2 regions of the Rahnella sp. 1L-D-7-B-C2 genome follow, and region 1 is predicted to be linked to the other one. Evidence: predicted binding sites of a transcription regulator. Region 1 holds the regulator's gene; the other holds the start of a gene.
What was found. The regulator PurR, encoded in region 1, represses purine synthesis genes. The targets are predictions, from matches to a motif close to CANGCAAACGTTTGCNTG.
Positions count from the first base shown of each region.

Region 1 (3,617 bases):
TGCAGGTTATCGCCTTTAAGGCCGTTAACTTCCCAGTCAACCGTTTTATCAGCATCCACTTCGACACCACCACCAACCCATGTGGCATTAGCACCTGCCGCGGAGGCAACGCGGTAATCATTGGAAAATTGAAGCTTACCCGCGCCAAGATTTACGGAAGAATCCAGCACAAGCAGACCGCCTTCGCCATTGAAGCGAAGATCGTGTGTTGAGTTCAGCTCAGCATTGCTCGCCTGAGTGGGCAACGCATAGCTAACACCGTGCCATTGCCACTGAGAGCTCCCCTGAGTAATTGCCGTTTTCCCCCAGTGAATATCGCCGTCGGCAGCAATATCGTTGACATCAGGGTCAGTGTTTGCAGCAATTATTGACTCAAGATACGCAGTTTGCATGTAAGTTTCGTAGGACACATAATTGCCATATGGCATTGTTCCGCTGTGGCGGTCGTGAAGGCCTGCTAATTTCCATTGTTTATCCACACTGTCGTAGACATAAGTCGGACTTCCACTGTCACCGGATGTACCTGCAGTGGACAGTGGTGTTAGATTGGCGTCATTTGGGCCGGCGTTCGTCCAATAAAGCCATTGATCGTTTTCCATTGGGTTAACAACCGTTCCCCCTGATTTCCAGGCGTAAGAAATGGCTAACGAGTTTGCCTGCCCTGTGACAGGGTCAACCTGATATTGATGCCCTGTACCTACGCGTGCTAAATATTTATACCTTTCACGATCGCTTCTCAGTTCAGTCTGTGAAACATAAGGCACAGTAGCGGCATCAGTGACGACTTTATTCAGACGCGGGGATTGAAAATCTTGGGGCGTATCTGCGGGATATCCTGGATCATCATTTCTGGCAATAAATTTATAGCTGTAAGCGTATTTAGCGCCATTGCCGAACTTGCTCGATGTGAACTTGGTATTGTGCGCAACGCTGACGATATAGGACGGCGCTACGAGTGTTCCCGTGGCGTAATCATCCGTAGAACTGAAATCAGGCATTGGGAAATTCAATATGCCCGCAGATGTTCCATCCAGTTTAAACACTTCTATATTTTCTGCTCCGGGGGTATATTTACCTTTGTTTTCAGCGAAGTCCCGGTAGTCTTGTACCGAGACATCTTCACGCATTATTCCTGCATGAGTATTGAAAATAGCGCAAGAGATCAGTGTTGCGAGTAAACTTGGCTTCCATTCCATTAAATTTCCTTACTTCCTTTTAAAAGACGCAAGATATTAATTGAACCTTATTGGGAAGTGAAATTATAATTGTAAGGGCCTGTTCAGGCGGGTGGTATATAATACCTATTCATTTGAAATGTATAATGAAATATCACCTCAAAATGTTTTTTATATCATTTATGTTTTACAAATAACTCACGTGTATAATATTACGGTTAATTATCAATTGCGGTGAATTAATGCGCATGGCAAATGAATTCATATAATAATTAAAAGGGAAAACCTGATTTTCCTTAAACAACATTCACTTTAAATTAACGTGCTCGTAGCGAAATAACGCCTGCAAAGGCAGGCGCAATAAGGTATTAACATCAGTTATAACAGGCAAATATTAACGGCGATAGTCACGGTACGGCCCGTCAGCCACCGAGCGGCGTTCTACCAGTTTCGGATGTACCTCGATGGTCTGCGATTCTTCACGCTTACTGACGATGCGATCCAGCAACATCGTGAAGGCCATTTCGCCCAGGCGCTCTTTCGGCTGATGCACCGTGGTCAGCGCAGGTGAGAAGTAACGGGCATTGCGAACGTTATCATATCCGATAACGGAAATGTCCTGAGGAACGCGTAAACCAAACTCATCGGCTGCACAAATCGCGCCCATCGCCATGACGTCGCCGCCACAGAAAACGGCGGTCGGGCGTTGTTTTTGCATCAGGATTTTCTGCATCGCCTGGTAACCTGACTCAGGTTCGAAATCACCCTGAACTACCCATTCTTCACGCAAAGGAATATTGGCTTCCGTCAGCGCTTTCACAAAACCCTGAAAGCGGCCACCGCCGGTGTTACGCGCCAGCTGCCCTGGGATCACGCCGATATCGCGATGACCGCGTTCAATCAGATAGCGTCCGGCCATGTAACCACCTTCAAACGCATTATCGATAATGCTGTCGGTGAAGTTTTTACGCGCTTCGCCCCAGTCCATGACGACCATTGGGATTGACCGGTATTCTTCCAGCATGTTCAGCAGTTCATCAGGATATTCCGCACACATCACCAGCAAACCATCGACACGTTTTTGTGCCAGCATCGCCAGATATGCCTGTTGCTTATCCAGATTGTTGTGTGAATTACACAAAATCAACGTATAGCCTTTGGAGAAGCAACTGTTTTCCACGGCTTCAATCACTTCTGCAAAATAGGGCGCTTCGCTCGAGGTCGCCAGCAGGCCGATCGTTTTAGTGTTATTGACCTTCAGGCTGCGTGCGACGGCGCTTGGCGAGTAGTGCAAGTCTTTGATGGCCAGCAGAACCGCGGCTTTAGTGTCTTCGGCGACGAAACGTGTTTTATTGATGACGTGCGACACGGTTGTGGTGGAAACGCCAGCGCGCTTTGCGACATCTTTAATCGTTGCCATGTAAGGAATGACTCCTGAACTCACGTGTTTCAGCACGTTAGCATTATGTTAATCGTTTGCTTGCGTGGATTTCACTGCGAGCTAATAAAAAGGCAGTGAAATCGTTGGGTGAGTTCGTCAGAGTGAGGCGTAAAGCGCCCTCGGGAGAAATCGACCGGCACACAGGCGTGGTAACCGACAATTTTCTCTTATATTGCAGGAAAGTGGAAGTGTTATTGTAGGTTATCGGGCATGAATCAACGCGGGATTTTAGACGTGAAGTATGAGAAAATGCGTTGGCACACATTTAGTGTGGCTAAATGAAGCGCCACAATTGATCTGTAAGGGGGTTTTATGGACCGCAATCTAAAATTGTCATTAATCACCACGGTTTGCGCTTTGCTTGTGATTGTCGCTTTCAGCTTCACCGCAGTGATGAACTAAAAGACGCGCAAGTCAGGCAATAAAAAGGGCGATTACCTGTTACAGGAATCGCCCTTTTCAATTTTACGCAGTGACCTTTAGCGCCGATACTCTTCCCTGCAGAAACGCTTCGTTAAATGCTATTCAATGGCTGATTAGCGAAACTTCAGACTTAACGAACTGTTTATTATCGGATCGTTTTCGGGGTCATTACCCGACGTGCGCCTACGTAATGGTCTTGCCAGTAATCATCGCCCAGAGAGGTGATTTTGATGTCTTCACCGGTACGCGGTGACTGAATAAATTTGCCGTTGCCAACGTAAACCCCGACATGGTCCGCGGCTCCGCGGTTATTGATTCTAAAGAACACCAGATCGCCCGATTCCAGCTCGCCGCGTTTTACCGGCGCTGCGTCGCGCAGGTGGTACATTTCGTTGGCCGTGCGCGGCATCTTAATGCGAATCAAATCTTTGTACGCGTAATAAACTAAACCACTGCAATCGAATCCCGTATTAGGTGAGGTGCCACCCCAGCGATAAGGCTTGCCAACCTGATGCATCAGCTTTGTCATCGCCGTTTGCTGCGCATGTTGATAACGTTTCTTATGCGTCGCACTTAAT
Region 1 covers NZ_JBXAVQ010000002.1:306,779-310,395, reverse strand. The annotation lists gene AC0Z7K_RS05050 (S6 family peptidase) at 1-1,196, opposite strand, end outside; gene purR (HTH-type transcriptional repressor PurR) at 1,570-2,595, opposite strand; gene cydH (cytochrome bd-I oxidase subunit CydH) at 2,929-3,018, shown strand; gene AC0Z7K_RS05035 (C40 family peptidase) at 3,185-3,617, opposite strand, start outside.

Region 2 (3,617 bases), on a different contig from region 1:
GCGCTGACTGTGAAAACGCTTGAACTGAAACAGCAGGATAAAGCGGTGACCGCATCAGCTGAAATCCAGCGTTATAACAGCCAGATGATGAACTCCATCACCTCTAGCCTGGATAAAGTGCAGCAGGATACGCAAGCCCGTCTCGATAACCGTCGCGTTGGCGAAATCGACGTGCAGAGCGGCGCGGATGATACCGGTCTGCCGGTACTTATCGTGCGTTCCAGCTACGGCGTCGTGTGGGATCGCTTACCGAATGCACTGGCGAAAGCCGGCATGAAAGTGACCGACAGCAGCCGTCCGCAGGGGACATTGTCCGTCACCTACAAACCGTTGAATGACGATGCGTGGCAGACACTGGGTGCGAAAGATCCGGGCCTCACTTCCGGTGATTACAAACTTCAGGTTGGCGACCTCGACAACCGCAGTAGCTTGCAGTTCCTTGATCCGAAAGGACATGCTCTCAGCCAGTCGCAGAACGACGCGATGGTGGCGGTCATGCAGGCCGCATTTAGCCAGAGTAGTGCAAAATAATACCAAGGGGCTCCGGCCCCTTTTTACATCTGTTTTTTCCACTGGAGTAAGTAAAGATGCAAAAGTTAGCTGAGTTGTATCGCGGCAAGGCGAAAACCGTCTACACCACTGAAAACCCGGACCTGCTGGTGCTGGAATTCCGTAACGATACGTCAGCACTGGATGGTCAGCGTATTGAGCAGTTCGACCGTAAAGGTATGGTTAACAATAAATTTAACCATTTCATCATGGCTAAGCTGGAAGAAGCCGGGATTCCTACCCAAATGGAACGCCTGCTGTCTGACAATGAAGTGCTGGTGAAAAAACTGGATATGGTCCCGGTTGAATGCGTTATCCGTAACCGTGCTGCCGGATCGCTGGTAAAACGTCTGGGCATTGAAGAAGGTCTGGTTCTGAATCCGCCGTTGTTCGATCTGTTCCTGAAAAACGATGCGATGCACGATCCGATGATCAACGAGTCTTACTGCAAAACTTTCGGTTGGGTGAACGAAGAACATCTGGCGCGCATGAAAGAGCTGAGCTACAAAGCTAACGACGTGCTGACCAAGCTGTTTGACGACGCCGGTCTGATCCTGGTTGATTTCAAGCTTGAGTTCGGTCTGTTCAACGGTGAAGTGGTGCTGGGTGATGAATTCTCACCAGACGGCAGCCGCCTGTGGGACAAAGAGACGCTGAACAAGATGGATAAAGATCGCTACCGCCAGAGTCTGGGTGGCCTGATCGAAGCTTACGAAGAAGTCGCTCATCGTATCGGCGTAAAACTGGACTAAGCAACGCTTAGTTTTTAGCCCGGACGCGCAATCGTTTCCGTCGCGGGCTTATGCCAGAACGGGTGGTAGTTTCGCCACCCGATTTTTTATCCCGCATTTAATTTCCTCTTTTTCGCCCTGTTTTATTTCATTTAATTCCTTCTGACCTAAAATTACGTCCCTGCGCGGATGGTATTAACCGCGCGCGCTGGCTAGTCTTTATAAAAACAGTCTGGAGGTGGAGTATGCGTTGGCAAGGGCGTCGCGAAAGCGACAATGTAGAAGACAGACGCGGACAGGGATCCAGCGGCGGTGGTCTGGGCGGCGGCGGTATGCGCATCCCTCTGCGCGGCAAAAGCGGCATTGTGATTATCATCGTCGTGCTGGTCGCCGGGTATTACGGCATCGACCTTTCTCCGCTGATTGACGGCGGACAGTCCGGCAATGCACAGCATCAGACGCAATCCCAATCCATCAGCCCGAAAAATGATGAGCAGGCGAAATTCACTTCCGTCATCCTCGCTTCGACGGAAGATACGTGGAAAGAGATTTTCCAGAAACAGGGGATGACGTATCGCGAACCGAAACTGGTGATGTATCGTGGCGCGACCCGCACCGGATGCGGCACCGGACAGTCGGTCATGGGGCCGTTCTATTGCCCGGCGGACAGCACAGTGTATATCGATCTCTCTTTCTATCAGGAATTGCAGAACAAACTGGGCGCGGGCGGTGATTTTGCACAGGGTTACGTCGTCGCCCACGAAGTGGGCCATCACGTGCAGAATCTGCTGGGCATTGAGCGCAAGGTGCGACAGATGCAGCAGGGGGCGTCGCAGGCGGTGGTGAATCAGCTGTCGGTGAAAATGGAATTGCAGGCCGACTGCTACGCCGGTGTCTGGGGGCATTCGATGCAGGAGCAAAATGTTCTTGAAGAGGGCGATCTGAAAGAAGCGCTGAACGCTGCGCAGGCAATCGGCGATGACCGTCTGCAACAGCAAAGTCAGGGGCGCGTGGTGCCGGACAGCTTTACGCACGGCACGTCACAGCAGCGTTATGACTGGTTCAAACGTGGTTTCGATACCGGTAATCCGGATCAGTGCAATACCTTCGCCAGCCGCTGATTTCGCGGCGTCGCGACCATTCAGTTCTGGTCTGCCTGCAAAAACTGTTCAATAATCAACGACCGATACAGAAAGGCTCTGCGGAGCCTTTCTGCCTTTCTGACAGGAAACGCAGGGAACGCTATGGCTTTTCTCGATCCAACCCTTTTGATCTTACTGGTCTTCGCCGGACTGGGCATCATCAGCCACAACAGCGCAGTGACTATCGCGATGTTTTTCCTGCTGACGGTGCGCATCACGCCGCTCAATACCTTCTTCCCGTGGATTGAAAAATATGGCCTGACCATCGGCATTATTATTCTGACCATCGGAGTGATGGCCCCGATAGCCAGTGGAAAAATCAGCGCCAGCACTGTCGTACATTCATTTTTCCACTGGAAATCCATCGCCGCCATTTTGGTCGGCGTGCTGGTATCGTGGCTCGGCGGACGCGGGCTGACGTTGATGGGTACGCAGCCGCATCTGGTCGCTGGTTTGCTGGTTGGCACGGTGCTTGGCGTCGCGCTGTTTAAAGGCGTGCCGGTCGGGCCGCTTATCGCCGCCGGACTGCTCTCCATGCTGGTCGGGAAAACCTGAGATGATTGCCGTATCGGCCACATCGTTACAACAACAGATGCTGCGCCAGGGCGTGCGGCGCGTGCTGGTGTTCAGCGGTGAGGCGGACTGGTGCATGGCGCAGGCTCTCGAATTTTCGGGCCATAACGCCGGAGACTGGTTGTGGATCAGTGATTCGCCGCCCGTGGGAGTGAACGCCTGCTCACCGTCTGCGGCGCATTCGCTGCTCGGCCAGGATATTTTGCACGGCATTTTTGATGCCCGCGCCGGGTTGAACGTGGACGCGCTGGCGGCGTTTTCCGGAACACTTAAGGCCGGAAGCTGGCTGATTTTGCTGGTGCCAGACTGGTGCCGCTGGTCGCAGTTGCCCGACGCCGACAGCCTGCGCTGGAGCGAACAACCACAGGCGATCCCCACGCCGCGTTTTATCCGCCGTTTTCAGGCATTACTGGAAAGCACGCCGCACGTCGCGCTGTGCAGGCAACATCATCCTTTTTTACTTTCCCCTTTACCGCCTGCGCCTGACTGGCTGCCGCCGGACGGCCAGCCGACGCCTGAGCAGCAACAGATTTTACAGCGGCTGATGCAGGCCAAATCCGGTGTGTGGGTACTGACTGCGCCACGCGGACGCGGCAAGTCGCGTCTTGCGGGAATGCTGGCC
Region 2 covers NZ_JBXAVQ010000007.1:25,842-29,458, reverse strand. The annotation lists gene bamC (outer membrane protein assembly factor BamC) at 1-531, shown strand, start outside; gene purC (phosphoribosylaminoimidazolesuccinocarboxamide synthase) at 588-1,301, shown strand; gene ypfJ (KPN_02809 family neutral zinc metallopeptidase) at 1,526-2,401, shown strand; gene AC0Z7K_RS13405 (DUF441 domain-containing protein) at 2,525-2,977, shown strand; gene AC0Z7K_RS13400 (tRNA(Met) cytidine acetyltransferase TmcA) at 2,979-3,617, shown strand, end outside.
Region 2: a site for PurR is predicted at 1,326-1,343, ahead of ypfJ (KPN_02809 family neutral zinc metallopeptidase). Genes of this name have one in related genera too.